Regions from separate parts of the Planococcus rifietoensis genome, predicted to be linked through region 2. Evidence: riboswitches for the same ligand, from Rfam matches in the RefSeq annotation. Region 2 holds a riboswitch; each other region holds the start of a gene.

Region 1 (10,462 bases), 1.7 Mb from region 2:
GCATTCGCAGCTGCAGAACAAGAGGGCAAACTTCCCAAAGCGGTGATTATTGTACATATTTATGGACAAAGCGCCCGTATGGATGAGCTCATTGCCCTTTGCGATCATTACGGGGTACCTGTCATCGAAGATGCAGCGGAATCGCTTGGATCCACATATAAAGGGAAAAAAACCGGCAGTCTCGGGGCATACGGCATTTATTCATTCAACGGCAACAAGATCATCACGACGTCAGGAGGCGGCATGCTGGTGTCGAACGATAGAAAAGGCATAGCGCAAGCGAGATTTCTCGCTTCCCAGGCAAAAGACGATGCGCCGTTTTATGAACATAGCCGCGTCGGCTATAATTACCGGATGAGCAATGTGCTGGCCGGCATTGGGCGTGCGCAGCTCGAAGCGATTGAACTGCGTGTTTCGGCCCGCCGAGCTGTCTTCAACCGCTATTTTTCAGCGCTTGGCAAGCACGAAGCGGTGAAATTCCAGCCTGAACTAGAAGGCACCCGGTCGAATCGCTGGCTGACTGTCCTGCTGCTCGATCCAGCCCGAACGGACCGGTCGCCTGATGCTATCCGAGAATGGCTGGAAACGGAAAATATCGAAACGCGCCGTGTCTGGAAGCCGCTTCATCTACAGCCATTGTTTGCGGGCTGCAAATTCTATTCCCATAATCCGCATGGCAAGACGGCTGTCAGCGAAAAATTATTTACGGAAGGGCTTTGCTTGCCTTCGGGATCTGACTTGCAACCGGAGCAGCAACAACGCATCATCGGGCTGCTAGAAGAAATCTTAGCTTAACCGCCCTTAGACGAAGCCGCATTTTGTGGTACGATAAGTACGAAATCAAAAGACGGTTCGCAAGGAGCAGATGAGTGTGAGAGAAAACACGAAAAATCAGCGAATGGTCAGGCTGCTTCCGGGCCTGGCCCTTTGTTTGTTGGTTATATGGGCAGGAATTTATGGAGCGGATGTGATCGGGGCGGCACTCGGAACGATGGGGCTGTTGCCGGAAGGCGGAAAAAGCCCAGTGTCGGGAATTTTCGTGGCGATTCTCATCGGCATCATTATCCGCAATACAGTGGGCTTACCGGAAATCTTCATTAGCGGCATCGGTTTTGCCGTTAAATATGCATTGCGTTTGGGGATTATCCTCCTTGGCCTGCGCTTGAGCTTGACGGAAGCCTTGACGCTCGGCGCCTGGGGCATGCCGCTTATCGTGGCATGCATCACGGTCGGGATTAGCGTCACTTTGTTTTTCACGAAACTTTTCGGCCAATCCAACCGGCTCGGCGCATTGATTGCGAATGGGACAGGCATATGCGGTGTGACCGCCATTATGGCGACAGCGCCGGTGATTCGCGCAAAAGAGAACGAAATTTCGTATGCTATCGCGAACATTACGGTGTTCGGACTGTTAGGCATGTTGTTCTATCCATATCTTGCTCATTTCTTTTTTGCAGATGAGCCGATCAAAGCCGGCCTGTTTCTCGGAACAGCCATACATGACACGGCGCAAGTGACTGGCGCTGCCTTGATGTACGAGCAAATGTACGACTCGACATTGGCACTTGATGTAGCGACCATCACGAAATTGACGCGCAATCTGTTCATCATCGCCGTAATCCCGCTTATCGCGTATTTATTTTTCCGCAGCGAAGGCCAAGATGGGGGCACGATGCCGAAATGGTATAAACTGTTTCCGTTCTTCATTCTTGGGTTTCTTCTGTTGTCGCTTCTACGCACGGTCGGAGATGCTACGCTCGCTTCAGGCGGCCAGGCGTTCGGCGTTTTCGGTGCGTCGGGCTGGGAACAGTTCTACAGCTTTTGGAGTTCATTCGGATCGACGTATATGCTCGGCCTTGCGATGGCAGGCGTCGGATTATCGACCAACTTGAAAATCTTCCGCGGGATGGGATTGAAGCCGTTTTACATTGGTTTGATTGCAGCCATCTCTGTCGGGGCGGTCAGTTTATTGCTCATTTCGCTGTTTGGCGATTTGGTGCAACTGGCGTATTGATTGGAAATCACCTGTGTGCCTTCATGAGGCGTACAGGTGATTTTTTATGGACTCAGAAATCTGTTTTCCCCCAGCTCACTGAGGGTATGGAAAAGTAATAGTGTTAAAAGGAGGAGAAGAGAATGGACATAGAAGCCGAACGCGATCTTCTGAAAGACGAATATGGCAATTATTATGTTGTTTCCTATGCCACGAAAGATTCCTTGACTGTGGTGAATGCGGCGCTTTATCATGCTTTCAATCAAGAGCTGACAGACGATTTTGTGGCAGAAGTGAAGCGTAAATATCCAAAAGGCGTAGCCGTCGGCGTCTATTTTGCAGATCTTGTGCATGAACAGATCGAAAAACTCGAAGACCCGGAATTTCGAGGGCATATTTATGATTTAAACGAAGTGCGGAAAGAATACGACATCCACCTGAAGCCGATTTATCATAATTCACTTCATCTTTGACCAGTCTGAAAGACTAAGAAAAATGTAGTTTTGTCTATTTATTAATGACTGAATATTCGGTAAAATTGTTGTAGCACCGATTAGTTGAAAAGGAGGAGAATTGATGAAATATCGCTTTGGTTTAGGAGGGCTGGCACTTGTGCTTACCGTAGCTGGCTGTGGGACGCAAGAGACTGTAACAGAGGAACCTGAAGAGGAAGCGGTGCAGGAAGAAGCTGTTGAAGAAGACGCGGCACCGGAAGAAACGCAGGTGGAAAGCACCAGCGGAGACAGCCATGACAGTGAAGAGGCCACTGTCGATCCGTATGATTATTTCCTTGAAGATGGATCGACTGCAAGGTTCGAAGGTTACGGCAACGAATTTGCCGAATTTACGTTGAGAACCGATTATATGGAGGCGAATCATGTCGCGACTTATGAAGAAAATGGCGGCACCGTCGTGTTGAGAGTCTATCGTTTGCATGATGACCGTATCGAACTCGTCAAACAGGAAGGTGAGTTTTATGATGAGTACACAGCGAGCTTTGAGGAATTGGAAGCTTTGGACGTGATTTCGACTTATCTTGAATTCCCGATCGAAGAAGGACAGGAAATCGGTGATGCGACTGTTGTCGAAACCGGTACTAGCTTAGAGACGCCATACCAAAATTTCGATGACGTATTCATGCTTGAATCGTTTGAGGGAGAAGACGGCGCGGTCAACCGGAATTATTTTGTGGAAGGCTACGGGGAAGTAAAACGTGAATTCCGCGGAAATGTCGACGATCCCGATGACATGGCGGTCACTTCTACACTTGCATCTATCGAACTTGGCGAACCAATCAAGTGAGCAGATGGATACGCTGAAAAGCCCGCTTATGCAGCGGGCTTTTTTGGCTGCATGAAAGACATGTTATTGTTAAATAAAGGAGAGGGTAGAGATGGAGAATATCGCAATTATCGGAGCAGGGACCATGGGTCATTCGATTGCATTATCAGCGGCATGGAGCGGATTATCGGTAAAAATATACGGTGTGGACGTTCGGGATGTGGAAAAGGCATCAAAAGGATTCGAAGTTAAATTACACCTTATGACAGACAATGAACTGATCAGCAAAGAGCAGGAAAAAGAGATAACGGAACGTGTTGCCTTTACAGTTTCCTTGGAAGAAGCCGTGAAAGAAGCGGAATTCATCATCGAAGCCGTGCCAGAAAACATGGTACTGAAGCATCAAATCTACCGGCAGCTAGAGGAACTTGTGGCCACCGATATAATCATTGCGAGCAATAGCTCAGGGCTGATGCCGACTGCGCTTGCCGAAGAGATGAAGCATCCGGAACGGTTCGTGTTGACGCATTTCTGGAATCCGGCACATTTAATCCCACTCGTGGAAATCGTCGGCGGCGAGAAGACTGATGAACAAACTTTGCAGCAAACGAAAGCACTGATTGAGCAGATGAACAAGCAAGCTGTACTGTTGAAAAAAGAGCTGCCGGGCTTTATCGGAAACCGACTTCAGTTTGCCTTATTCCGTGAAGCGCAAGCTTTACTGGATGCGGGGGTGGCGTCGAAAGAAGATATCGATGCAGCCGTCACATACAGCATCGGCAGGCGCTTGCCGGTGACCGGGCCGCTGCAGACAGCAGATCTCGGCGGTTTGGACATTTTTTATGCGATTTCAGATTATCTGTTCGAAGACCTATCGACAGATCGCAAACCGGGCCGCACACTGAGCGCGTTAGCTGGAAACGGCGAACTTGGCGCCAAGACAGGAAGTGGCTTTTACGACTGGCCGGAAGTGCAATCGAAAGCTGTGCAAGCGAAGCGGGAGGAAGCATTGATCCACTTTCTTAAACAGGATATGGAAAAAGAGTAATGGAACCTCACTATTTCTCTATCAGCCTAAAGTCTGAAATTAATCAGAATTATAAGAAAAGTCTTTCAATTTAATGAGGAGTCGATATAATAAACAATTATAATCAAAAGGGAGATGAGGCAAATGACCGATCTGAAAACCGATTCGCTGAACTTGCATAGAAGACATCAAGGGAAATTGGAGATTCGTTCAAAAGTGGCTGTGGAAAACGAGAGGGATTTAAGCCTCGCCTACTCTCCTGGCGTAGCCGCACCGTGTCGCGAAATTCATGCCGATCCAAGCAAAGTGCATGAATACACGATGAAGGGCAATACGGTAGCGGTCATTACAGACGGCACAGCGGTGCTTGGGCTCGGCAATATCGGCCCGCAAGCAGCGCTTCCGGTCATGGAAGGAAAAGCTTTATTGTTCAAGGAATTTGCCGGTGTGGATGCATTCCCAATCTGCCTGGATACGACAGATGCCGAAGAAATCATCCGAACCGTCAAATTGCTCGAACCTGGCTTTGGCGGCGTCAATCTGGAAGACATTGCCGCCCCGACTTGCTTCATCGTGGAGCAGCGCCTGAAACAGGAAATGAACATCCCGGTATTCCATGATGACCAGCATGGCACTGCCATTGTTACGCTTGCCGGACTGATCAACTCATTGAAATTGGTCGAAAAGGAAATCGAAGACGTGAAAGTGGTCGTGAATGGCGCCGGTGCGGCAGGCATCGCCATCGTCAAATTACTGGCGAAATTCGGGTTTGGCCATATCGTCATGTGCGACACAAAAGGCGCGATATACAACGGACGCCCGAATGGCATGAATCCCTTCAAGGCGGAAGTTGCGGAAATGAGCAATTATCAGATGGAACAAGGGCAGTTGGCGGATGTCATTGTCGGTGCTGACGTTTTTGTCGGCGTATCGGCAGAAGGCGCATTGACGGAAAGCATGGTGCGTTCGATGAATGAAGATCCGGTCATCTTCGCGATGGCGAACCCGAATCCGGAAATCTTGCCGCATGCCGCGAAATCAGCCGGTGCGCGGGTCATCGGAACAGGGCGTTCCGATTTTGCTAACCAGGTCAATAATGTGCTGGCGTTTCCCGGGTTGTTCCGCGGCGCCCTTGATGTACAGGCAAGCGATATCAATGACGCAATGAAAATCGCAGCGGTTGAAGCGATCGCCGCCTTGATCGCCACCCATGAACTTCACGAAGATTATGTGATACCGAAGCCGTTCGACCCGCGTGTAGCACAGGCGGTCGCCGAAGCAGTCTCTAGGGCTGCCGAAGAAACGGGCGTTGCCAAAGTATCGCTCAAAGAGCCTGCCCAGCAGATTGTCTTATGATAAATAGAAGAAAGCCTGAATTCCCCTCCCCCTGGAATTCAGGCTTTCTTAGGTTTAGCGGCAAGTACAAAGGCATGAAAAAAAGACTGTCCGGTTTCGTCAATTCGATAACGAGCCGGACGGTCTTTTTGAATGAGCACGATCAATCAGCGACACTCAGTCCTTTAGCGATCGCGATTTTTTCGAGTGCTTGGCTGAAATCGTTGATCAAGTCATCGGGATGCTCGAGTCCTGCGGAAAAGCGCAGAACCCCATCGGTGATGCCGCGCTTTTCGCGTTCAGCGGGCGGCATTGCGGCATGGGACATTGTAGCCGGGTAGGACAGGATCGATTCGACAGCGCCAAGGCTGACGGCGAACACAGGAATTTCCAAAGCATCTACGAGAATGCGGGCGGCGTCCTTATCTGCTAGGCGGAATGACAGCACACAGCCTGCGTGGCTAGCCTGACGCTTATGGATCGGGTTTCCGGGATGGAACGAGAAGCCGGGATAATAGACTTCTTCGACAAGCGGGTGCCTATGCAGATACTCGGCAATGCGTGCGGTCGTCTCGCCGGATTGTTTTGTGCGGGCGCCGAGCGTTTTGATGCCTTGGATCAATGTATAGGAATCCTGTGCGCCGAGCACAGATCCGAATGTATTTTGGATGAATGCCAATTGTTCCCCAAGCCCAGCATCTTTTGTTACCGCAAGGCCAGCGGTGATGTCGCTATGACCGGAGAGGAACTTCGTCGCGCTGTGGAGCACGATATCCGCACCGAGTTCGAGCGGATTCTGATATAGCGGTGTCATGAACGTGTTGTCGACGAAAGTCATGGCATCGTTTGCTTTGGCTAGTTTCGCAGCCATTTCGATATCGGTAATTTTCATGACGGGATTGGAAGGCGTTTCAATGTATACCACTTTCGTGTTCGGCTGGAACGCTGCGGCTACTTCGCCAAGGTCGGTCATGTCGACGAACGTGTAATCGACTTTGAATTTTTCCAGCACTTCCGTAATGAAGCGATAAGTGCCGCCGTAAACATCTTCCGAGACCAGCACATGATCACCGGCTTTCAACAGCATGAAGGCCGATGAGATGGCTGCCATGCCGGAAGAAAAGGCCAAGCCCCGCGCACCGCCTTCAAGTTTGGCGATCGTTTCTTCAAGCGATTTGCGCGTTGGGTTGCCGGAGCGGCTGTAATCAAACGGACCGAACGAATCGATGCTTTCCTGATGGAAAGTCGATGATAAATAAATCGGCACATTGACTGCGCCCGTTAATGGATCAATGCCTGCTGAATGGATCAATTTCGTCTCGCGTCGTTCACTCATGGGAAACGACCTCCTTTTCCAGTTTGGCCAAGGCTTGTGACAAATCAGCGATCAAATCTTCTGCCTGCTCGACGCCTACAGAGAAGCGGAGCAGGCGGTTACAGACGCCGCGTGCCGTGCGTTCTGCGACCGGCATATCGGCGTGGGTCTGCGTCGCGGGATACGTGATGAAACTTTCCACACCGCCGAGACTCTCGGCGAATGTGATGAGCGACAGGTTCTCGAGAAATGTCCCGACCCATTGTTCTTCGCGCAGGCGGAACGACAGCATGCCGCCTTTTCCAGGGTATAGTACGTCTGTCACGGTCTCTTGAGTTTCCAGAAAACGGGCGAGTTCTTTAGCGTTCGCTTCGTGCTGGCGCATGCGCAGCGGCAAGGTTTTCAAGCCGCGGATCAACAGCCAGGAATCGAGCGGCGACAGCACTGCGCCGGCTGAGTTATGGGCGTTGAAAAGCTGCTCGCATAAATCCTCGCCTTTTGCGGCGACTAGCCCAGCAAGCACATCGTTATGGCCGCCGATGTATTTGGTGGCGCTATGGAGCACGATATCGGCGCCGATTGCGAGCGGCTGCTGGAGAAAGGGCGTCAAAAAGGTATTGTCGACGATCAGCAAAAGCTTGTGGCGTTTCGCCAATTGTGCATACAATTCCAAATCGATCTCCTGCATCAATGGGTTGGTTGGGGTTTCAATGAAAATCGCTTTTGTCTTGTCAGTGATTTTCGCTTCAGCTGTTTTCGGATCGATGAAGGAATCGTAAACGGGGCGGATATGGTATTTCTCTTCATATTGTTCCAGCAGGCGGTAGGTGCCGCCATAAATATCTTCAGGAAGCAAAATTTCATCGTTCGGACGGAACAGGGAGAGGACCAGCTGGATCGCGGCCATTCCAGAACTGCAGGCAAAGCCTGCGTCGCCGCCTTCTAAATTCGCGATCCCTTCTTCGAGAAGCTGGCGTGTCGGATTTTTCGTCCGTGTATAATCATAGCCTGTGGATTTGCCAAGGCCTTCGTGTTCGTAGGCGGTAGAAAGATAAATCGGGGGATTGACCGCCCCGGTGCGTTGGTCGCTGCGGTTGCCGAGTTGTACCAGGCGTGTTTCTAAGCTATGTTGTGTCATGATCCTCATCCTTTCAAATCAAAAAGCAGGGGCTTTCTTCTATGATAAGAAGAAAGCCCCTGCCGTATATGCTATCTTCTCATCTACTAGGCTTCACCTATTGGAATTAGCACCGTGACAAACACGTCCGGTTGCTGAGACTTCACAGGGCCAAATCCCTCCATCTCTCTCGATAAGAATCATTTTATATAGTTGTGGTTGGTTGATGTTTTCCATCATACGGCAATTACTTTCGAAACACAAGCGGAATATTGAAAATAGTCTTATAAATGTCCCAGAGTCGCTCGCTTTTATTCCGGAAGCTGAAATGGTATGCTGAGGTATACTTTTATCCTGCCCAGCTTATACAAAGCTAGTTGCAAAGGGGTTCTGAATTATGTACATCGTCACATCGACCGTCATTGTGCCTGAAGATAAAGTGCAAGACGTCATAGAAATATACCAAAAACGATCGCGCCGTGTAGACCAGGCGGAAGGCTTCACTTCATTCCGGCTGATCCAAAACACGAAAAAGCGCCATGAATTGACCGTCCACTTGGAATGGCAATCCAAACAAGCCTACATGAACTGGGTCAAGAGCCAGGAGTTCAAGGAAATCCATGATTTGGAGAAGAATTATCCAGACCAGGAACTCGCGGGCATCGTCCCGAAAGTCCATCAATACGAAGTGGTGGCCGAATGAACCAGAAACAAAAACAGCAAATCGCGACCGACACGGCAGACGGTATATACGAAGCGTACCCGAATTTATGGGAACGTTTCGGCGATAAGGGATATGAACATACCGTCAAAGACAATCATCACCACTTGGATTACCTCGAAACCGCGTGGGAGCTGCAAAGCGAGCAATCCTTTCTAGACTATGCACTCTGGCTCGAGACGGTGCTCGTGAGCCGCAATGTCGAAACTGCGCTCATCATCGATAATTTTCAGCGGCTTATCGAAATTGTGCCGCGCTATACCGAAACAACGCAAGGAGATTTCATGCGGGGCTGCCTCGATCGCGCAGTCCGGTTATTGGAGCTCCCTCCACATAAAAGGGGCTGATCAAATGAACGAGTCAACACAGCTTTCGGATCTTTTCCTGCAGGGGCAGGAAGAGGAAGCTTTAAAATATGTCCAGGCTTTCCTGGAAAGCCATTCACATGAACAGCTCTACGGCGAACTTCTGACGCCGGCGATGTACCGCATCGGGGAATTATGGGAACAAAATGAAATATCGGTAGCGGAAGAGCACTTGGCAACCGCTGTTTGCGATTTTGTCTTGTCCGCTACGGAGCTGCGCAATAAAGATAAGGATGGCCGTAAAAAAGCGATGATCTTTGGCCCAGAAGGCGAAGAGCATTATATCGGACTTAAGATGGTCGCGGCGATGTTCCGTGAAGAGGGCTATGATGTCCGCTATATGGGACCGAATTTGCCGCTCGATTCAGCACTCGAATTGGCCGGTGAATGGCAGCCCGATGTTGTTGCATTGTCGGGTGCACTTGCACACCGCTTGCCGGTTTTGAAAACCTACGCCGAAGCTTTCTCTAAGGTGGACTCAAATCCAGCCGTCCTGATTGGCGGCAGGGCCGTCACTTTGTCGAGCTTTGCTGATTTGCGTATAAAAGGAGCGGTCGTCGTCCGGGAACTTGGTGCGCTCAGGGAATGGATCCGCACTGGAAAGGGGTCGAACGATGACACGCTCTCCACTGGCTGAATGGCCGCTTCCGGCTTTTCAATTAAACAATAGCTTTGCGGTCGTCGATTATTCCCAAGAGGCAGAACAGCTTTTCGGAAAACCAAAAAGATTTTTTGAATTACTCGATGAAGGCAGCCACGCCAAAGCGGAACGCTTGCTGAAAACACGCGGCAGCAAAAAACCTATCGAATTGAATTTCACCACAGCAGCTGGCTTCTTCTTGGCGGACGTCTATTACCGCTGGGATAGCGACTTTTCACTGAATCTTGTACTGGTGCCAAAAGATGACCAAATGGCTGCCATCACGGCTCAATTGATTCGCTTGCGGGGCCGCTTGAAAGAAACGGATTATGAATTGCTCAAGGAAAAAGAACGGTCGGATGCGCTGCTGGATAAAGTGCGTGAACTTTCCGCCCCGTGCATCGCAATCGGCGGAGGCTATGTGCTCATTCCGTTGTTCGGTAATTTGGATGCGAAAAAAGTTGAAGCGATCCGCCCGTATATTGTCACGCGCATCTATGAATACGAAGCCGAAACGGTCGTGATCGATTTGACGGCGATGGGTTCGGTGACGCAAGAAGGCGTCAGTTATCTGGAATCGCTCGTGCAGACCTTGGGCGTCATGGGAATCGATGCGGTCATCACCGGCGTAAAGCCGGACCATGCCCAAAAATTGCATCTGTTGAAAC
Region 2 (10,462 bases):
TGGATCAATTCCCTGAGATCCGCTCCACTTATATAGAAAGCGGCTCTTCTGATGAAGAAGCGGCGGATGCCGCACAGCAAGCGCTGAACGAGCATCCGGAAGTCGATGCGTTCATCTTGCTCGATATCCGTCAAGCTCGCGTAATCATGCAGGAAATCAGCAGCCGCACCGAACTCGATCCGTTTTATCTGTATTCGTTCGATGACGGTTCGGATGCTTCTGCGCTGTTAACGGAAGGCAAACTCGATGCCATCATCGAACAATCGCCGGAAGAAATGGGTGAGAAAAGCGTCGAAATGATGATGAAATGGCTTCGCAATGAAGTCGTCCCCCTTGATTCCAAAGGATATGTGACCGATATCCGCATTGTGGAGGGAAAGGATGAATTGCCGTGAATACAATCCAAAAAAAGATTTGGATGCTCGCGGGAATCGTCATCGTCATGATGTTCGCGATTTGGCTGGCATTGACGTTCTATAACCAGAAAATGCAGGACCAATACAATGACATCTTGCAGCGCTATTTGCAGATGAACGAAGTGACCGCCTCCAGCCAGCAGACCGTGACTAATTTGAACGATTACTTATCCAATCCGACAGCCCGCTCAGCGACGACACTCGCGTCCAGCCAGCAAAGGCTGCAGGATGCTCAAGCGTCGTTGATGGAATTGCGCAATGCGGACAACGAGTTTTCATTGACCAATTACAGCAATATGATCGAAAGTTTTACGGAAACCGTGGAACGTTCCGCCGCTTTCAGCGAACAAGGCGAGAATGACATCGCCGCAAGTGAATTCACGGAAGCGAACCGCATGTCGGTTTATATTTCCGAAATGACCTTGTCGATTTTCAATTCCGAACTCAGGACCTATGAACGCTTTTACCGGGACATTATCCGGCAATCACAGGAATTGAACACGATGGGCATCCTGTTGTTATCGCTTACGAGTGTCTTATTATTATTGTTCACTTATTTGTTTTCCTTGAGCATCACCAAGCCGGTCCATCAATTGACGAAAGCAGCAAATGAACTGGCCAAAGGGCGCTTCGATCAGCCGATCCGCGTGAATTCCAATGACGAAATCTCGTTTTTGGCGAAAACCTTTGACCATATGCGCGTGAATATCAATAAACTGATTCTGGAAATCCAGCAAAAAGCACAAGTGGAAAGCGAATTGCAGGAAAGCCAATTGCTGCTGCAGCAAAGCCAGATGCGCCATCTGCAAAGCCAGATCAACCCGCATTTCCTGTTCAACACCTTGAACACTTTATCGAAAAAAGCCTATCTGGACGGCGCTGAAGACACCAGTGATCTCTTGGTCAGCGTAGCGGGTTTGCTGCGTTATAATCTGAAGCGCCTCGACCATACCGTAACGCTTGAAGAAGAGGCGCATGTGCTGACGCAGTACATGGATATCCAAAAAGCCCGTTTCAGCGACCGTTTGACCTTTCATATTGATCTGGACCAATCGGCCTTACTGTATCAAATGCCGAGTCTGACGCTTCAGCCGCTTATCGAAAATGCCGTGATCCATGGCATCGAGCCGAAAGAAGAAGACGGCGAAATCTGGTTCCGCATCAAAGATGAAGAACAGTATATCCGCGTGGAAATTGAAGACAACGGCCAAGGCATGGACGGAAATAAAATCGAACAGCTATTGAAAGGCGGCATTGTTCCCCAGGAAGGGCATGCTACGGGAATCGGCTTTGCCAATGTCGCCAAACGGCTCCAGCTGTTCTATGGCAATGACGATGTTGTCGAAATCGAAAGCACACCGCACGTTGGAACGAAAATCATTTTGAAATTGCCAAAAGTAATGGAGGTTGAAAGCTATGTTTAAGCTCCTGCTCGTGGACGACGAACCGATCGAACGTGAAGGGATGAAAGCGATTCTGGAGCGTTCATTCGAGGGAATAGAAATCAAACAAGCGAAAAATGGCAAACTGGCTGTGGAAATCGCAGCCGAGTGGCAGCCGGATATCATCTTCATGGACATCATGATGCCGATCATGACTGGTTTGGAGGCGATCGAACAAATCCGCGAAACCGACCCCGATGTCGAGTTCGTCATGATGACGGCGTTCGATACTTTTGATTACGCCCAGCGAGCGATCAAATTGGGCGTGAAAGATTATTTGCTGAAACCGAGCAAAGCGGCGGAAATCGTTGCCATCGCGGAGAAGGTCTTCAGCCATTTGAGAAAGAAAGCGCAGCAATCGGCCGAACAAGAGCAGCAACAAAGCGCCTTGCAAAAAGCGATGGCGATCGTGGAGATGGATATCGTCACGCAATTATTATTCGACCAGGTCCAGGACATGCATATCGATTTGCTGGTGGAGATGAAAGGCACCGAGCCGGCTAAAGAGAAATTCGTCATGACCATCTCAGTCCCAAAAGGCGCGGAGCAAGTATGCCGTGACATCAAACGGGACATTAGCGAAAGCTCACATATTTGGATAGGTCCCTGTTACGACTGGCAACTGCCGATCATCGTCTTCCGCGACCCTGTGCATTCGCTGCGCTCGCAGGCAATCACGCTCGCTAATAGGATCTTGGCGGCATCCGGCAAGCGTGAGCAATGCTTTGTCGGGATTGGGCCGATGTGTGATTCATTGGGGCAGGTGAGGGATTCTTACCAAAAATCATTGCTCGCCATGACGGATTTAGCGGTTCCTTCGCGCTACCGTTTTTATTCAGCGGAGCTGGAACCTATCCGCTCACACGACCCCGCGCTCATCAAGCAGCAGGAAAAGAGAATGGCCGATAGTGTCCGGCGCGGCGATTGGGAAACGGCCGAAGACATCGTGGCCGGATTGATCCGACAGTCGGAGCGAGCAGGCGAAAATGTCATCAGAACCCAGCAGCGTTCGCTCGAATTATTATGGCTATCCAGCCGGATCATGGCTGAGTCAGGCATCGAGACGGAAGCGCCTTATTACGCGATCCCCGCAAAAGACTATCGCCAATTGATGTTGGCAAGCTTGGAGTTGATCGGCGGGTTGAAGGAGAAGCACAACATGCATTTCAGCCGGCTGGAATTCGATAAGATCCATAAAATCAAGCAATTCATCACCGAGCATTCCCATGAAGACATTTCATTGGAAGTGCTCGCGAAAAAAGTGGATTTGAGCCCGATCTATATCAGCAAATTGTTCAAGGAAAAGCTCGGCATCAATTACATCGACTTTCTGACGGAATGCCGGATGGGAAAAGCCAAGAAATTATTGGCGGACCCGGAAATCAGCCTGAAAACGATTGCGCTGGAAGTTGGATACCACGAACCCAATTACTTCAGCAAAGTGTTCAAGAAAATGAATGAACTGTCCCCGACTGAATATCGCTTGAAGCTGTTGAATTCAGGCCGCACGCAAGGAATCAGCACATGAAGCGCTTACTGGGGCTATTATTGCTGATGAGTGCGAGCGTTTGGCTTGCGGCGTGCCAGGAAGATTCCCAGCTGCCGGAAAAAAGCGTGTTCAAGGAAGATGAAATGCCGCAAGACGGGGAGCCGTTGAAAATCGGCTTTGCGATGGATACCTTAAAAGAAGAGCGCTGGTTGAAAGACCGGGAATTGTTCGAACAAGCGATCGAATCGCGCGGATTGGAAGTGGACATTGCGGCAGCTAACGGGGACGACGCGCTGCAAATTGCCCAAGCCGAAGAGATGATCCAGGAAGGCATCGACCTCCTCGTCATCGTGCCGCATAACGCTGAAGCGACAGCGGCAATTGTCCACAAAGCGCACGGGGCAGGCATCAAAGTGATTGCTTACGACCGTCTCGTGAAAAATGCGGAAATCGATTTATATGTTTCTTTCGACAATGAAAAAGTAGGAGAGCTGCAAGCTGAGAAAATGCTGGAACTGGTGCCAGAAGGCAACTACGTCTACATCGGCGGCGCCCCGACAGACAATAACGCGCACCTGCTGAAAAAAGGCGTGTTTGATGTGCTGCAGCCGGCGATCGAACGCGGCGACATCAATATCATTTACGATGAGTGGACAGAGGACTGGGCGCCAGAACAAGCCTTCGCCCATATGTCGCAGGCGCTCGAAATCAACGGCAATCAAATCGATGCCGTCATTGCGGCAAATGACGCAACCGCCGGCGGGGCGATCGAAGCACTTGCGCAGCAAGGGCTGGCCGGGTCTGTCCCGGTCGCAGGGCAGGATGCCGAACTGGCAGCTGTCCAGCGGATCGTCGACGGCACGCAATCGATGACCGTTTATAAACCGATCCAGCAATTGTCCGAACGCGTTGCGGCGCTTGCTGTCGAGTTGGCAGAAGGAAACGAGATCGAACCGACCGTCAGCATCAACAATGGAAAAAGCGAAGTGCCGTCCGTGCTGCTTGAACCAACCGCGGTTGATATCGGCAACCTGGAAAGCACCATATTGGCGGATAATTTCCATTCCGAAGAAGAAATCGATGGGATGGAATAATGACCTCAGTTTGAATATCTGTCAGCAAGTGAACATGCCGCTGCCCGGCTGAACGGGAAGCGGCATTTTTCAATGAGGTTAACGAGTCAATCATAAAAATCTGAAAAGAATTTTAAATATTCGGTTGACTTCTCTATTTCCTAGTATTAAGATAGGGATTAATTTAATAATCTTATCCAGAGAAGCCGAGGGACTGGCCCGATGACGCTTCAGCAACCCCTGATTTAATCAGGAAGGTGCTACTTCCAGCAAGGAGAGATTCCTTGGGAGATAAGAGAGCGGACCCGACTATTCACATAGCCCTCTTTTCTCGTTTATTGAGAAAAGAGGGCTATTTTTATTTTCCACTGAGGGCTGCGGAAATTACGATTTCAAAAGGAGGAATTTGACGATGACGAAGAAACGGATTTATTTGAACGCTTTTGAGATGGTGTGTGCAGGCGGCCACCAGTCGCCGGGGTTATGGCTCCACGAGGACGATCGGTCGCACACGTACAAGGACAGCGAATATTGGATTGAGCTTGCGAAGCTATTGGAAAAAGGGAAGTTCGACGCGGTGTTTTTGGCCGATGTGCTTGGAACCTACGACGTCTACGGCGGGACGCGCGATGCGGCGCTTCGCAATGCGGTGCAGACGCCGGTCAACGATCCGCTATTGGTCGTGCCGCTCATGTCATCGGTGACAAAGCATTTAAGTTTCGGGGTCACGGCATCTGTCAGCCACGAACATCCATACACCTTCGCACGGCGCATGTCGACACTCGACCATCTGACAAAAGGGCGCATCGGCTGGAATGTCGTCACTTCCTATTTGAAAAGTGCCGCAGTCAATATCGGGCTCGATGACCAAATGAGCCACGACGAACGCTATGAATTTGCGGCCGAGTATTTGGACGTTTGCTATAAATTATGGGAAGGCAGCTGGGAAGATGGCGCAGTCGTGCGCGACAAACAGTCGAAAGTCTATACCGACCCGTCAAAAGTGCACGATATCCGCCACGAAGGCACGTACTTTAAAGTGCCAGGCGCTCATTTATCCGAACCGTCGCCACAGCGCACGCCGGTATTGTTCCAGGCAGGAGCTTCGCCGCGCGGCCGGGAGTTCGCCTCGAAACACGCCGAATCGGTGTTTACGGCAGGGCCGACGATTCCTGTGGTGAAAAAAGGAGTCGACGCACTAAGAGAACGAATCACGGCGAATGGCCGAAATCCGGAAGATGTGTTGGTGTACACCACCTTCACCGCGATTGTCGGGAAGACCGAACAAGAAGCGCAAGAGAAATACGAAACCTTGAAAAGCCATGTCAGCTACGAAGGCGCACTCGCCTTGCTGAGTGGTTGGACCGGCATCGACTTTTCCGGATACGATCCCGAAGATACGCTTGAATACATCCAAAGCAACGCCATGCAATCGGCGGTCGAAGTGTTCACGCGTGCCGACCCAGATAGAAAATGGACCATCGGGGAACTTGCGACATTTGTGGGCATCGGCGGCAGAGGTCCGGTTGCAGTCGGAACACCGGAGCAAGTAGCCGATGAAGTCGAGCGCTGGAGAGATGAAACAGGTGTTGACGGTTTTAATTTGGCGTACACGCTCGCGCCTGGCAGCTTCGAGGACTTTGTGGAATTGGTCGTTCCGGTCTTGCAGGAGCGCGGGCTCGTGCAGAAAGAATACACGGAAGGCACGTACCGCGAGAAAATCTACGGCAAAGGCCAAGCGCAATTGAAAGACAATCATCCGGGTAGAACGTTCAAGCACTTGCACGAACCGGCTAGAAATTAAAGGAGGAATGCGCATGCTGACAGCTTATTGGATCGCCGTCGCCGTCTTTTGGATCGTCGGGCTGACCTTATGGAATAAACTTTACCCAAAACCGAAAACGAAAGGAGGCGAACGCAATGGGGGATGAAACATCTTGGCTATTGCCGCTGATTGCATTAATGCTCGTCGGCTATTTCGCCTTGACGACGTGGCTCGGCAAAAAAGGCAAAGCCCATAGCGGATCGATGAAAGGATTTGCCATCGCGAAAGGCAAAGTCAACCCGGCTGTTGTCGGCATGAGCTTCGGCGCTTCTTATGCAAGCGCCAACTTGTTTCTCGGCGTGCCGGGCTGGGCGTATACATACGGCTTGTCGACTTTGTGGTATACGATCGGCTGCTTCGGGGTCACGTGGCTCGGTTTGTTGCTGTTCACGAAAACCTTCTGGCGCTACGGGCAGAAAAATGGCGGCAGCTTGACGATTCCCCAGTGGCTCGGCAACCGTTACAACAGTAAAGCCTTGCGCGTACTCGTCGCTTTATTGGTGTTGTTCAATATCTATTACATCGTCGGACAGAATGTTGGGCTCGCGACGATGTTCGAGACGGTTATCGGCATTCCATATTTATGGGGCATCGCGATCGGCGTTATCATCACCGTCGTCTACGTGAGCCTTGGCGGCGCGTTCGCGCAGATCGTCAGCGATGGCATCCAAGGGGCGACGATGGCGATTGTGTCGCTATTATTATTCATCTCGCTATTATGGACGATCGGCGGCGGATGGAATGTGTTCGGCACGCTGCAAGCGGAACTTCGCGCAATCGATCCGGCACTTGTTTCGCCGCTGTCGACAGGCGGGCCGTTCTATAGCGGCTTCGCGATCTTGAGCATCCAGTGGCTGCTGTTTTCATTCGTGCTATTGCCGCACTTGATGAATAAAGTGCTGACGGTTGAAAAAGAAGAAGATTTGCGGACCTTCACCTTATCCGCTGGCATCTCTTTATTCACGCTGTCGATCTTCTCGGTATTCGCAGGACTTGCAGCGCGCATCATCTTGCCGGGCCTTTCGTCAGCTGACAGTGCCATTCCGGCATACATCATGGAAGCTTTCCCGGTTGTCATCGTCGCGCTGCTCGTCATGGGATTGATCTCCGCGATCCTGTCGACAACCGACAGTTTGTACCTTGGCATCACCAATAGCATCGGCAACGATTTGTTCAAAGTGCTGGCAGTGCCGGTTCTCTATAAAAACAAGCATCTGACGGAGCAGGAACTTGATGCCAAAGTGCTGAAAGCGTCGAAAGTGTCGCTGGTCTTCATCGGGCTCGTGTCGCTCTATATGTCGATCAACCGGCCGGAATCCTTGGCGCTATTGACGAACTTCGGGACCTCGGCGATCATCAGCGGCATTGCAGCCCCGATCAGCCTCGGCTATTTCTGGAAGCACGCCAATAAATCCGGCGCCATCGCTTCCGTCGTCAGCGGTGCCGGCTGCTATATGATTTTGACCGGCACCGGCATCATCGAACACGTTTTCCAGGCGATGTTTTTCAGTTCGATTCTCGGCTTCACGTCGATGATCACGGTGAGCCTACTTGCCGAAACCTTGAGAAAGCGCGAAAAGACTTCGCAGGAAGCGGTTCGTGGATTGTAAAGAAAAGCCCCGAAATCATTCGGGGCTTTTTCTGATCCTGCCAATCTTCGGGGAAAGTTCATAAATCCAAGCGTCTCGTTCTTGTTTCTTCCGTGCAAATGAAATAGACTGAAAGGAGTGGATGCAATAATTGAGTTCATCTAAAAGAAAGAAGGAATCATACCTATGAAGAAGACCTTGATTTTATTAAGTGCATTACTTGTTTTGCCGATGACAACACATGCCCATTCAGTGCTTGAATCGTCGACTCCAGCGGAAGGCGCGGTTGTGGCTGAGCCCATTGAACAAGTGGTGCTCGATTTTAGTGCCGGTATCGAACAGGGCAGTGCCATGACGATGACGATGGACGGAACCGCTGTGGATTTCAGTGAAGTGACCGTGATGGAAGACCAATTGGTCGGTACGCCGGCCGAGGATCTTGAAGATGGTTCTTATGTCGTGGAATACGATGTATTGAGTGAAGACGGCCATCCGATCCAAGGCTCGCTTGCTTTTGAGTTGCAGGCAGGTGAGGAAGAAGAGGTGACAGAAGAAGCGGCAGAAACAGCTGAACCGGAGGCCGATGAGGCCGAAGCCGAGGAAGCTGAACAAACTGAAGCTTCCGATATGGACCAAGCAGCGGCGAACGATCCGGAAGCTCCAGCAGAAAATAGCGGCTCCAGCATGACCTTGATCATCGCAGGCATTGCTATTATCTTGTTGATCGCTGCCGTTGTTTTAATGCGTAGAAAACGATGAGTTGGTTGATCGCCCTGTCGGATTTTTTTCTTTATGTGGTACTGGCGTTTCTGGCAGGAGATGTCGTCTTGCGCTGCGTCACACCCGAGAAAAAGCCGCTTGTTGAGGTTCCGAAAAAACTCGTCTTGAGTGCGCTGGCGCTGATTCCGCTCTTGCTTGCCCCGCCCGTCATCCAGCTGGTGTTATTGCTGTCGGAAAGCTTCGGTCTGATGCAAGCAGTGGTTGATGTGGCAACGGAATTTCGTGCCGGCCAAAGCTATGTGTTCGGCGTCTTGATGGCTGTGGCATGGCTGGTCGTGGTGTGGCGCGATGGATCGTGGGGGTTTCGCGCATTTTGGCTCGTCCTCAGTGTTCTCAATGTGGCATATGCGAGCCACGCAGCATCGATTGCGGACTGGCAAGGATTTGCCGGGCACGCGCTTCACTTTCTGGCGCTCGTGCTATGGGCAGGCGTCTTGATCCACATCGCCTGGTTTTTGCGGGATGGGCGCAATTGGCGTGCGTTTCTCAAATGGTTTACGCCGTTTTCTGTTGCCATGATGGTCATTTTGATCGGCAGCGGCATCTGGCTCATGCTGTTTTTTGTGGCTCCGGAAGATTACACGAGCTCGTGGATTTTGCCTTATGGGCAGCTTTTGCTGCTGAAGCATTTGAGCATCGTGCCACTGCTGCTTGCAGCGTTCATCAATGCCGCCTTATCCCGAAGCGACGTCCCGAACCGCTCATGGCTCAAAGTCGAGAGCTGGTTATTGCTGTTGGTATTATTGATTACCGCCTTCATGAGCAAGCTTGCCCCGCCGCATAATATTAACGAAACGTTCCGGATGGAAGGCAGCGCGCCGTTTGTCGAGTGGTTCGCCGGGCCGCAGTATTTGCCGGTGCACGCAGTGTGGACGCCGAATATCGATGCTTTCCTGATGATGGCAATCGGCCTAATCCTCCTGGGCTTCCAATGGTTAAGCTACCGCAAACAGCTGCCGGAATGGCTGTCGTTTATCTTTGGCCTCGGGTTTGTCGCCGCGACTTATACCGGATTGATGTTCAGTTTCTTATTTTAATGAAGAGCCTTGCCGAAAATGGCGAGGTTTTTTTCTTGCAAAGAAAATTTCGACTATCGGATAAGTTGTTGTGAGTTGCAGGGGATTGAGTTACACTTAAATTGGCAAGGAATGGATTTTAATTATTCAAAAATTTACACTTTAACAATAATTAGACAACTAGAAGTATTTTTGTATTCAGCTATTCCTTTCCCACAAAATTACAGAATGGCGAGGTACATATAATGTCAGATTTACGGGTGCCTGAAAAGCGCTTCCGGCCTGAGCTGGAAGGAATTCGCGCAGTAGCAGCGCTTTTGGTAGCAGTCTATCATATTTGGATCGGGTCGGTTTCCGGCGGGGTCGATGTCTTTTTCATCGTCTCGGGATATTTGATCACGACGTCTCTTTTGTCACGGATGGTGCGCGAAGGCCGCATCAATTATCTGGAAAATCTATTGGGGCTCGCGAAACGGTTGTTTCCGCTGGCATTTACGGTACTTGCCGTAAGCGCCGTGCTGTCGATTTTCTTGTTGCCGCTCAGCACATGGCGTCAGACAATCGCCGAATTGTTTTCGTCGATGTTCTATTTCCAGAACTGGCAGCTTGCCAATAGCGCCGTCGATTATTTGGCGCAGAACAATACTGCAAGCCCGTTCCAGCATTTCTGGGCATTGTCGATCCAGGGCCAGTTTTACGTAACGTGGCCGATCGTCATCACGCTCGTGTACCTGTTGGCGACAAAAATCCTGAAAACGCCGGTGCGCAAAACTTTGCTGGCGGTGCTATCGGTGATTTTCCTCGCTTCACTTAGCTATTCGGTTTATATTAC
Region 3 (10,462 bases), 640 kb from region 2:
TCGGCGTCGTCACGATGTGCATCGGCGGCGGAATGGGCGCAGCTGGCGTCTTCGAAATGCTGTAAAGAGAACTTTAGGGGATACGGTTAACAGGGGATTCAAGATAAACGATAAATTGGGAGGAATGGAAAATGGAACAAGAAAAAACATTGATCAAAGGCGGAAGCTTCTTGATCGAAGATGCAGACCTATCGCGTGTATTCACGCCGGAAGATTTCACAGAAGAGCATAAGATGATCGCCAAAACGACAGAAGACTACGTCAACACGGAAGTTATGCCTTTGGTAGAAAAGCTGGAGAACCATGAATTCGAGCATTCCGTTAAGCTGTTGAAAAAAGCAGGCGAACTCGGCCTCCTTGGGGCAGACGTTCCAGAACAATACGACGGGCTTGGGCTCGATAAAATCGCCTCTGCTTTAATTGCTGAGAAAATGTCCAAAGCGGGCGGCTTCTCCATCACCCACGGCGCACACGTCGGGATCGGATCGTTGCCGATCGTATTATTCGGTAACGAAGAACAGAAAAAGAAATACTTGCCGGTTCTTGCGACGGGTGAGAAAATCGCAGCTTACGCCTTGACTGAGCCGAGCTCCGGATCGGATGCTTTGGGTGCGAAAACCGTCGCGAAACTGAACGAGGCGGGTACACATTACGTCTTGAATGGCGAAAAGCAATGGATTACGAATGCAGGATTTGCGGATGTCTTCGTCGTCTATGCAAAAATCGACGGCGAACAGTTCTCGGCATTTATCGTCGAGCGCGACTTCGGGGGCGTATCGGTTGGCCCGGAAGAAAAGAAAATGGGCATCAAATCGTCCTCCACACGTACATTGATCTTGGAAGATGCGGAAGTGCCAGTGGAAAATCTTCTCGGCGAAGCAGGGCGCGGACACATCATCGCCTTCAATATCCTGAACATCGGACGTTACAAACTCGGCGTCGGCACAATCGGCGCATCCAAGCGCGCAATGGAATTGACCATTCCTTACACGAACCAGCGCCAGCAATTCAAGACACCGATTTCTTCTTTCAATCTGACAAAAGAAAAATTGGCGACAATGGCCTCCAAATTGTATGCAGTTGAAAGTTCGGTTTACCGCACAGTCGGCTTGTTCGAAGACCGCATGAGCGGCTTCACGGATGAGCAGCAAGCGGACGGTAAGCTAGTTGCGGATTCGATTGCTGAATTTGCCATCGAATGTTCATTGAATAAATTCTTCGGAACGGAAACTTTGGACTATATCGTCGACGAAGGCGTCCAGTTGCATGGCGGCTACGGATTCATGCAGGAATATGAAATCGAGCGTATCTACCGCGATTCCCGTATCAACCGGATCTTCGAAGGAACGAACGAAATCAACCGCCTGCTGGTACCGGGCACATTGCTCCGCAAAGCGATGAAGGGCGAATTGCCGCTATTACAACATGCACAAGCTTTGCAGGAAGAATTGTTGATGATGATGCCTGAAGAGGTTGGCACAGAAGCTTTAGCACAGGAAAAAGCATTGGTGAAAAACGCCAAGAAAATCGCCATCCTCGCTGCGGGACTTGCCGCACAGACTTACGGCAAGAAACTTGAAGCGGAACAAGAAGTGCTCGTGAACATCGCGGATATCGTCAGCAATGTCTTTGCGATGGAATCGGTCGTCTTGCGCACAGAAAAAGCGATCGCAGCAAGCGGCGAAGAAAAGGCGAAGCAGAAACTTCTTTATACGCAGATCTTCTGCCAGGAAGCTTTGGAGGAAATCGAGAAAGACGCGAAAGAAACCTTGATCGCAGCAATCGATGGCGACAACCAGCGCATGATGCTGTCCGCGCTCCGCAAGTTGACGCGTTCAACGCCGTACAATTTGATCGCGAAAAAACGCGAAGCGTCCGAAAAATTGATCAGTGTCGAAAAATACGTAGTCTAATAGATTGGACAAAACAGGAAGGGGAAACCCTTCCTGTTTTTTATAGTGTTGAATAAGTTTATGGTTCGCTATTAATTATGAGTAAGGCCACTTTTTTCTACATTCAACAATCAATGATCTCTCTAAGTATTTGAAGAAGCGTTCGCTCGTAAACCCTTCTGCTCAATAATGCTGCGCATTACTTTCGCAAAGATAAGGTCTCCCGTAGGTCGACCTTATCTTTCCTGTGGAGCAGCGTAAGCGACGAGACGACCGAGACCCCGCAAGGAATGAATGAGTGAAGTTCAGCTGAGCGCATTCATTTGCGACACATCTGCCACGCAGATGTGTGAGCACAAGGGTTTCAAAGCGACTGAGGAGGCTTGGGCGCGAGCCCACGGAAAGCGAGCGGTAAGCTTGGGAAATACGACTTCTTTCCGTTATTTATTCGGATAAATACCAACCTCTCGCGAGTCGACTGCTCCGGGGCATTTTGATATGCTTGATTTACAAGACAGGAGGAGATTTGATGATCCAGTATTATGCTTACCCGAAATGCTCCACTTGCCAAAAAGGCAAGAAGTGGCTTGAGGCGAATGGCGCGGAGTTCGACTATATCGATATCTCGCAAAACCCACCATCTGCAGCTCAGCTGAAAGAAATCCACGAAACGAGTGGCATCGAGCTGAAGAAGTTTTTCAATACGAGCGGCAAGAAATACCGCGAGCTCGAGTTGAAGGAAAAGCTGCCGGAAATGACAGCAGATGAGCAATATGAATTGCTTGCATCAGACGGCATGCTCATCAAACGCCCGCTTGCGTGGGACGGTTCTCAGGCGACACTCGGTTTCAAGGAAGATGCATACGCAAATACATGGAGCTGACAAGTTTGTCATCTTGTTTTTCATCACTGGTTGTGGCAAACTAAAATTGAGTCAATTACATATTTGGAGGGGTTTGGATGAGCACACCACAAGAGCTTCGCTATTCAAAAGAACACGAATGGGTCAAAGTCGAAGACGGTAAAGCACGTATCGGCATTACTCATTTCGCGCAAGATGAACTTGGAGACATCGTATTTGTCGAGCTTCCGCAAGTCGGCGACGAGCTGAAAAAAGACGAGCCATTCGGCAGCGTCGAGTCCGTTAAAACGGTATCGGAATTGTATGCGCCGATCAGCGGCAAAATCGTCGAAGTCAATTCTGAGCTTGAAGACAGCCCGGAATTCGTCAACGAATCCCCTTATGAAAAAGCGTGGATGGTCGTTGTGGAAGCCCCTTCCGAAGATGAGGTCAATGCATTGATGTCAGCTGACGAATATAAAGAAATGACAAACGAGTAAGTTCGGAAAGCGCCTATTTATGGCGCTTTTTTTCATATATGGTTTTCTGGGGGGATTACTTATGGAGAAAGTGATAGTGGTTGAAGGGATCAGCGACAAAACCCGGATAGCGCCATTGATTGCAGAACCCGTGACGATTCTTTGCACAAATGGTACAGTAAGTGCTACAAGACTCGAAGAAATGCTGTTGCCTTTTGAAGGGCAGGATATCATCATCCTCGTCGATGCGGATGCTTCCGGCGATAAACTGCGCAAGCTCATCAAGCGCGAATTTCCGGAAGCCCGCCATTTCCATATCGACCGAAGCTATAAAGAGGTGGCGACGACGCCGCTGCGGAAGCTGATCGATGTGCTCATCGCAGCAGATGTACGGGTCTTAAATCCAGTAGCAGGGAATGACTAGCATGAATGAATGGACACATAAAGAATGGCTGAAGGAAAAAAACACACAGCCTGTTTCAGCTTATTATCTGTATACGCCGATGTGCGGTACGTGCCAAGTGGCGAGCAAAATGCTCGGCGTGGTGGCGGAACTATTGCCAGATCTTCCGATGGGCAAAGCCAATTTGAATTATGTACAGGAAGTGGCGGAGCTTTATGAAGTGGAAAGCGTGCCATGCCTGTTGATTTCACAGAATGGCCAAGTGACAGACAAGGTCTACGCTTTCCAGTCGGTGCCGTATCTATATGAGAAATTGAAAACGGTTGACGAATACAGCCAGCCATGATAAATTTAATTTCTGAAATTAACTTAATAGCGTAGCTCTTATACAGAGAGGTGGAGGGAAGTGCCCGATGAAGCCCGGCAACCGTCATGAAAATGAAATGGTGCCAAGTCACTCAAAGTGAAAACTTTGAAAGATGAGAGAACGGTTTATTGTGTTTACACATGTGCCTTTCTGCTTATCTGAGCAGGAAGGCTTTTTTATTAGCAAAAGATTTAGGAGAGTGCCCAACCATGATTGAGTTAAAAGGATTGACTAAAGTTTTCGATACTGGCAAAGCACGCTTGACGGCTGTCGACCATGTCGACTTAACGGTGCCGGCCGGCGAGATTTTTGGCATTATCGGCTATAGCGGAGCGGGGAAAAGTACGTTGATCCGCCTGCTGAATGGCCTTGAAAAACCGAGCGAAGGTTCCGTTGAGATCAATGGCCAAAACATCACGGCGATTTCGGGGCCGAAACTTCGCAAAGCCCGCCAAAAAGTCAGCATGATTTTCCAGCATTTCAATTTGCTGTGGTCGCGGACCGTGCGCGAGAACATTGAATTCCCGCTTGAGATTGCCGGAGTGGGGAAAGAGGAGCGGCGCAAGCGTTCTGCAGAGCTGATCGAGCTGGTTGGCCTGGAAGGACGCGAAAGCGCATATCCAGCCCAGCTTTCCGGCGGGCAGAAACAGCGCGTCGGCATCGCCCGTGCGCTGGCCAATGACCCGGAAGTGCTTTTGTGCGATGAAGCGACATCGGCTCTTGATCCGCAAACGACCGATGCGATTTTGGATTTATTGGTGGACATTAACAAGCGCCTTGGCTTGACGATTGTCTTGATTACGCACGAAATGCACGTTATCCGCAAAATCTGCCATCGCGTGGCAGTAATGGAAGGCGGGCGCGTCGTTGAACTTGGCGAAGTGCTGCATGTCTTCCAGCATCCGAAGGAAAATATCACGAAGCGCTTTGTTGCCCAAGTGACCGAGACGGAAGATTCGGCAGAGACCGTCCGCCATTTACGAGAGCAATATCCGGAAGGGCAATTGGTCAAATTGATATTCGTTGGTGACCAGGCGGAGCAGCCGATCCTGACTCAGCTGATCCGGGAATATAAAGTGGAAGTCAATATTGTCCACGGCAACATCTCCCATACCCAACGGGGTGCTTATGGAACGCTCATCCTTCAACTGAAGGGTACTGCAGATGAAATAAGCAAAGCTTTAGCTTTCCTCGGTGCACATGATGTACAGACGGAGGTGATGGGCAATGCTTGAGAATTTGTTCCCGAACGTTGATTGGCAAGCTATGTGGGAAGCGACGCTCGAAACGATTTACATGACGGCAGTGTCCACACTGTTCACCTTTATCATCGGGCTCGTGCTAGGCGTTATCCTGTTTTTGACTGCACCAAACCAATTATGGGCGAATAAAGTGGTCAACTGGCTATCAGGAGCGTTCGTTAATATATTCCGTTCGATTCCATTTATCATCTTGATCATTTTGCTTATCCCATTCACGAAATTCCTGATCGGCAGCATCCGTGGGCCGAACGCTGCACTCCCGGCATTGATCATCGGGGCAGCACCATTCTATGCCCGCATGGTGCTGATCGCCTTGAAAGAAATCGACAAAGGCGTCATCGAAGCCGCGCGCTCGATGGGAGCGACAACGTGGACGATTATCCGCAAAGTGCTGCTGCCTGAATCAAAACCCGCTTTAATCTCCGGAATCACCGTAACCGCCATCGCTTTAGTTGGCTATACCGCCATGGCAGGCATCATCGGCGCTGGAGGGCTCGGAACGCTCGCGTTCTTGGACGGGTTCCAACGAAGCCGCGAAGACGTAACTCTCGTCTCGACGATCTTGATTTTGGTCATCGTCTTCGCCGTACAATTTGTCGGTGACTTCTTGACCGGCAGAGCCGATAAACGCTAAGCCGTCTTGGGCGGATCGATTAAATAAAAAGGGGCAGTCATTGCCCGGTATTATATAAAACTACATTTAATAGAAGAAAAGGGGAATTTTGTAATGAAAAAATTAGTATTCGGTTCATTTGCAGCAGTATTGGCGTTATCGGCTTGCGGCGCTGAAGAAAGCAACGGCGGCGGTTCAGAAGGCGAAGAAACAAGCACGTTGACAGTCGGCGCTTCTAACGTGCCTCACGGAGAGATTTTAGAACAGGCAAAACCAATCCTTGCAGAACAAGGAATTGAGCTTGAAATCGAAACATACCAGGATTATATCCTTCCGAACCAAGACTTGGAATCAGGGGATCTGGATGCCAACTATTATCAGCACATTCCTTATCTGGAAGCACAAATTGCCGATCACGGATATGACTTCGCCAATGCTGGCGCGGTCCACATCGAGCCAATGGGCATCTACTCAAAAGACATTGCGTCTTTGGATGAGATTCCACAAGATGGAACGATTCTTATGAGCAACTCTGTCGCGGAGCACGGCCGTATGCTGTCCATCCTAGAAGCAGAAGGGTTGATCAAGCTCGATGAAAACGTCGATAAAACGACAGCTGAAGTCAGCGACATCGTTGAAAACGAGAAAAACATCCAGTTCGAGACAGAATACGAGCCGGCTCTTCTTGTGCAAATGTACGAAGCAAATGAAGGCGACGCTGTCTTCATCAACGCTAACTACGCTATCGATGCCGGCTTGAAGCCGATGGAAGATTCAATCGCGCTTGAAGGCTCGGATTCACCGTATGCCAACTTGATCGTCGTTCAATCTGGTGATGAAGAAAACGAAGACATCCAGGCACTTGTCGACGTTTTGACTTCACAGGAAATTCAGGACTTCATTCTTGAAGAATGGGACGGCGCTGTCATCCCGGTCGAACAATAAGCTATATCAACCGATGCATTCCACTGTGGAATGCATCGGTTTTTTTTATTTGCAGTAAAACAGGCAATCACAGCGATACTTGCGGACTACCACACGTTCAACTCTTGTTTTGTGGAATTCATTATTTTTTCGAAATAATAAAAATATTACGTGATTTAGGAAAAAGCTATTAGCTTTTCGAAAACTATGGTAATTTCACATAATAACGAATAAACAACTGTTTTCACAGGGAGGACAAGATTATGAAATTTCAATTCGGTTTGCTGCCGCGGATTGTGCTGGCCATCGTGCTTGGCGTACTCATCGGCTCTGTTGCGCCAGAAGCGCTCGTCCGTGTATTTGCTACGTTCACAGGGATTTTCGGCGGGTTCTTGAATTTTATCGTGCCATTGATCATTCTCGGTTTTATTGCACCAGGTATTGCGAAGCTCGGAAAAGGGTCGGGGAAATTATTGGGCCTAGCGACTGCAGTCGCCTATTTATCCACTGTCGTGGCAGGCGTCTTGGCCTTTATCGTAGCTTCTTCCATTTTGCCTAATTTGATGGAAGGCGGTTCGCTGAACAACTTGGATGACCCGGCAAATGCGCTTGCTTCAAGCTTCATTGAACTGGAAATTCCGCAATTGTTCGGTGTCATGAGCGCCTTGATCTTGGCGTTCTTGCTCGGGATCGGCATGGCTTCTACAGGAAGCAAGACGATGGCATCATTCTTTGAAGAGTTTCAGGAGATCATTGAAAAAGTTATTTCATACATCATAATCCCGCTATTGCCATTCCACATCTTCGGTATTTTTGCGAACATGGCGTACGGTGGGGCTGTATTGGAGATCCTTTCACTATTTGCGGTGGTCTTTATCCTGATCATTGTCCTGCACTGGGTCATGCTCACGGGCCAGTACACTACAGCCGGAGCGTTGCGCAAGAAAAATCCATTCGCTTTGATCCGGACGATGCTGCCGGCTTACTTCACGGCACTCGGCACACAGTCTTCAGCAGCGACCATTCCGGTTACGTTGCGCCAAGCACGTAAGACGGGTGTCAAAGAGCGTGTGGCTGACTTCACGGTTCCGTTATTCGCAACGATCCATTTATCGGGCAGTACCATCACGCTCGTCACTTGTGCGATCGGGGTGATTTTATTGACAGGGGATGCGCCGTCATTCGGCAACTTCTTCCCATTCATCCTTATGCTAGGCGTAACGATGATTGCGGCTCCTGGTGTTCCGGGTGGTGCTGTTATGGCAGCCATCGGATTGCTGGAAGTGATGCTCGGCTTCGACGAAACGATGGTCGCGTTGATGATCGCCCTATACATGGCGCAGGACAGTTTCGGGACTGCAGCCAACGTAACGGGAGATGGCGCACTCGCGAATATCGTCGATCGTTTCACTCCATCTCAAAAAGCGTGAATTATGCCGGAATTCAATGAATTCCGGCTTTTTTATGCTCTCTATACGGATAAATCGGCCTATGCTATTATATGCTGGATATGAAAATCAGGAGGCACGAACATGAAAAAAATCACAACTCTCGGCCTATCGGCTGCCTTATTGCTAGCAGCATGCGGAACCGAACAATCCACCGAATCAACTGAAACGGCATCTGGATCTGCCACGATGGAATCCGGCAAAGAAAGCATCAAAAGCCAATTGATGCAATTTTATCTATCCGTTTCCAAAGAGATAAATAAAGAAGATACGCATTTGAACGATTTTGAAATTGCCCAAGCTGAAGATACACTGCCAAGCGGAACAGAATTTACTGAGATGAAAGAAGCGGCTGCAACATCTGCTGAACAAGCGGTGGAAGCGGTCGAATCAATCGAAGTGCCTGAGTCGCTGAGCGATCATCAAGAAGAAATCGACGGGGCATTGGCTTCAATGACTGCATCTTATGAGATGAAAATCGAAGAACTTGGAACTGATGCACCAGACTTCCAAGCGGCTGCCGACAAATTTGCCGAAGCGGATGCTGTTTTCAATGAAATGTTGGAAGAAAATGGATTGGTCGCTTCAAACCTATACAACGAAGTAAGCCAATAATTTATGAAAGCTGTCCGTACAACGGGCAGCTTTTTCTATATATTCCCAATAACTATGACGATAGGTCTATTTTCAGATAAATTAGATTATTGTTCTTGTTTAATCTTCTGGCGGTCGGGTATACTTGTAAAAGTAAAATAAGATAACTCGAAAGGAATGGTTTATTATCGATTCTCAAGGTATTGAAAAGACGGAAAAAATGGAACAGGCATTCAGAGACGTACACGGGTACGGTCTGAACGAATACCAAAATGACCCGCAAAAAATCCTTGAAGTTGAACAGCGCCGTGAGCAGGATTATCGCCAAGGCCAGTCGGTTGCGGCACAAATCGAACGCCAAGCGCACCGCGAATAGCAATAGATACACGATCCACATACATTCAAACATTAAAATGAAGCTGCCGGACAGAGTGATTTCTCTGTCCGGTTTTTCTATGCCAAAATACGCAGAATCGAGCAACTGAGGAGAAGTTTATTGAAATGAATTCTCATTTAGCCCAACTTTATTGAAAATGCAGGAAATCGGCAAAGCCAGCTGGGAATAGCTTGCCGACAGCAGGAAATACGGATTTCAAAATGGTTTTTGGCGGAGACTTGCGGCCGATTTTAACATTTGCTACTGAAGTCGATATAAGTTAAGATTAGAATGATACTAATTAAGAGTGCGAGGCATTCTTCAATAACATTTATGGAGGTATTTACATGTCAACTTTGGTCATTAAAGATTTACACGTTGAAATCGAAGGAAAACAGATTTTAAAAGGTGTAAACATCACAATTAACACGAGCGAAATCCATGCCATCATGGGGCCGAACGGTACAGGGAAATCTACCTTGGCGTCAGCAATCATGGGGCATCCTAAATATGAAGTAACACAAGGCACGATCGAATTGGACGGAGAAGACGTATTGGCGATGGAAGTCGACGAGCGCGCACGCGCAGGACTCTTCTTGGCTATGCAGTACCCGAGCGAAATCTCAGGTGTTACCAATGCTGACTTCATGCGCTCTGCGATGAACGCACGCCGCGAAGAAGGCAATGAAGTTTCATTGATGAAATTCATCCGTGAACTTGACAGCAAAATGGAAACTCTTGCGATGGACCAGGACATGGCACAGCGCTACTTGAACGAAGGATTCTCCGGCGGCGAGAAGAAACGCAATGAAATCCTTCAAATGATGATGATCAAACCGACATTCGCCGTACTCGATGAAATTGACTCCGGTCTCGATATCGATGCATTGAAAGTCGTATCTGACGGCATCAACCAAATGAAGGGCGAGAACTTTGGCTGCTTGATCATCACTCACTATCAGCGCCTGTTGAACTACATCACGCCAGATCACGTCCATGTTATGATGCAAGGCCGCGTCGTTAAATCAGGCGGACCTGAACTTGCGCATAAACTGGAAGCGGAAGGCTATGACTGGATTAAGGCAGAACTCGGCATCGAAGACGAGACTGTCGGACAAGAAGCATAATTGGAAGGAGAGACTAACGTGACGGTTGAAACAAAATTAACGATGACCGAGCAGGATGTACGCTCCTTCTCGGCTTCGCACTCAGAACCAGAAGAATTTACGAACTTGCGCGTACAGGCTTTGGCTGCTGCCGAAG

The links. A riboswitch is a leader RNA that binds a small molecule or an ion and turns the genes downstream of it on or off. The one in region 2 is predicted to bind S-adenosylmethionine.
Region 1: it holds a riboswitch for S-adenosylmethionine, as region 2 does, so the genes downstream of both, AUC31_RS10340 (methionine biosynthesis PLP-dependent protein) here and AUC31_RS01360 (LLM class flavin-dependent oxidoreductase) in region 2, are expected to answer to the same signal.
Region 3: it holds a riboswitch for S-adenosylmethionine, as region 2 does, so the genes downstream of both, AUC31_RS04290 (methionine ABC transporter ATP-binding protein) here and AUC31_RS01360 (LLM class flavin-dependent oxidoreductase) in region 2, are expected to answer to the same signal.

What each region holds. Positions count from the first base shown of each region.
Region 1 is NZ_CP013659.2:2,064,425-2,074,886, reverse strand. It holds gene AUC31_RS10375 (aminotransferase class I/II-fold pyridoxal phosphate-dependent enzyme) at 1-795, shown strand, start outside; gene AUC31_RS10370 (YeiH family protein) at 872-2,014, shown strand; gene AUC31_RS10365 (hypothetical protein) at 2,137-2,466, shown strand; gene AUC31_RS10360 (hypothetical protein) at 2,570-3,295, shown strand; gene AUC31_RS10355 (3-hydroxyacyl-CoA dehydrogenase family protein) at 3,387-4,322, shown strand; gene ystJ (NADP-dependent malic enzyme) at 4,446-5,657, shown strand; gene AUC31_RS10345 (aminotransferase class I/II-fold pyridoxal phosphate-dependent enzyme) at 5,800-6,972, opposite strand; gene AUC31_RS10340 (methionine biosynthesis PLP-dependent protein) at 6,965-8,089, opposite strand; SAM riboswitch class I at 8,166-8,268, opposite strand; gene AUC31_RS10335 (antibiotic biosynthesis monooxygenase family protein) at 8,466-8,771, shown strand; gene AUC31_RS17870 (hypothetical protein) at 8,768-9,136, shown strand; gene AUC31_RS10325 (cobalamin B12-binding domain-containing protein) at 9,141-9,791, shown strand; gene AUC31_RS10320 (STAS domain-containing protein) at 9,769-10,462, shown strand, end outside.
Region 2 is NZ_CP013659.2:261,508-271,969, forward strand. It holds gene AUC31_RS01340 (sugar ABC transporter substrate-binding protein) at 1-395, shown strand, start outside; gene AUC31_RS01345 (sensor histidine kinase) at 392-1,840, shown strand; gene AUC31_RS01350 (response regulator transcription factor) at 1,833-3,386, shown strand; gene xylF (D-xylose ABC transporter substrate-binding protein) at 3,383-4,441, shown strand; SAM riboswitch class I at 4,611-4,718, shown strand; gene AUC31_RS01360 (LLM class flavin-dependent oxidoreductase) at 4,833-6,224, shown strand; gene AUC31_RS01365 (sodium:solute symporter family protein) at 6,341-7,855, shown strand; gene AUC31_RS01370 (copper resistance CopC family protein) at 8,021-8,593, shown strand; gene AUC31_RS01375 (copper resistance D family protein) at 8,590-9,651, shown strand; gene AUC31_RS01380 (acyltransferase family protein) at 9,876-10,462, shown strand, end outside.
Region 3 is NZ_CP013659.2:896,829-907,290, forward strand. It holds gene AUC31_RS04260 (acetyl-CoA C-acetyltransferase) at 1-65, shown strand, start outside; gene AUC31_RS04265 (acyl-CoA dehydrogenase family protein) at 132-1,913, shown strand; gene AUC31_RS04270 (arsenate reductase family protein) at 2,419-2,775, shown strand; gene gcvH (glycine cleavage system protein GcvH) at 2,853-3,233, shown strand; gene AUC31_RS04280 (ribonuclease M5) at 3,295-3,636, shown strand; gene AUC31_RS04285 (thioredoxin family protein) at 3,638-3,961, shown strand; SAM riboswitch class I at 3,997-4,101, shown strand; gene AUC31_RS04290 (methionine ABC transporter ATP-binding protein) at 4,192-5,217, shown strand; gene AUC31_RS04295 (methionine ABC transporter permease) at 5,210-5,878, shown strand; gene AUC31_RS04300 (MetQ/NlpA family ABC transporter substrate-binding protein) at 5,972-6,802, shown strand; gene AUC31_RS04305 (dicarboxylate/amino acid:cation symporter) at 7,045-8,211, shown strand; gene AUC31_RS04310 (hypothetical protein) at 8,314-8,844, shown strand; gene AUC31_RS17845 (YuzK family famiily protein) at 9,044-9,199, shown strand; gene sufC (Fe-S cluster assembly ATPase SufC) at 9,547-10,326, shown strand; gene sufD (Fe-S cluster assembly protein SufD) at 10,345-10,462, shown strand, end outside.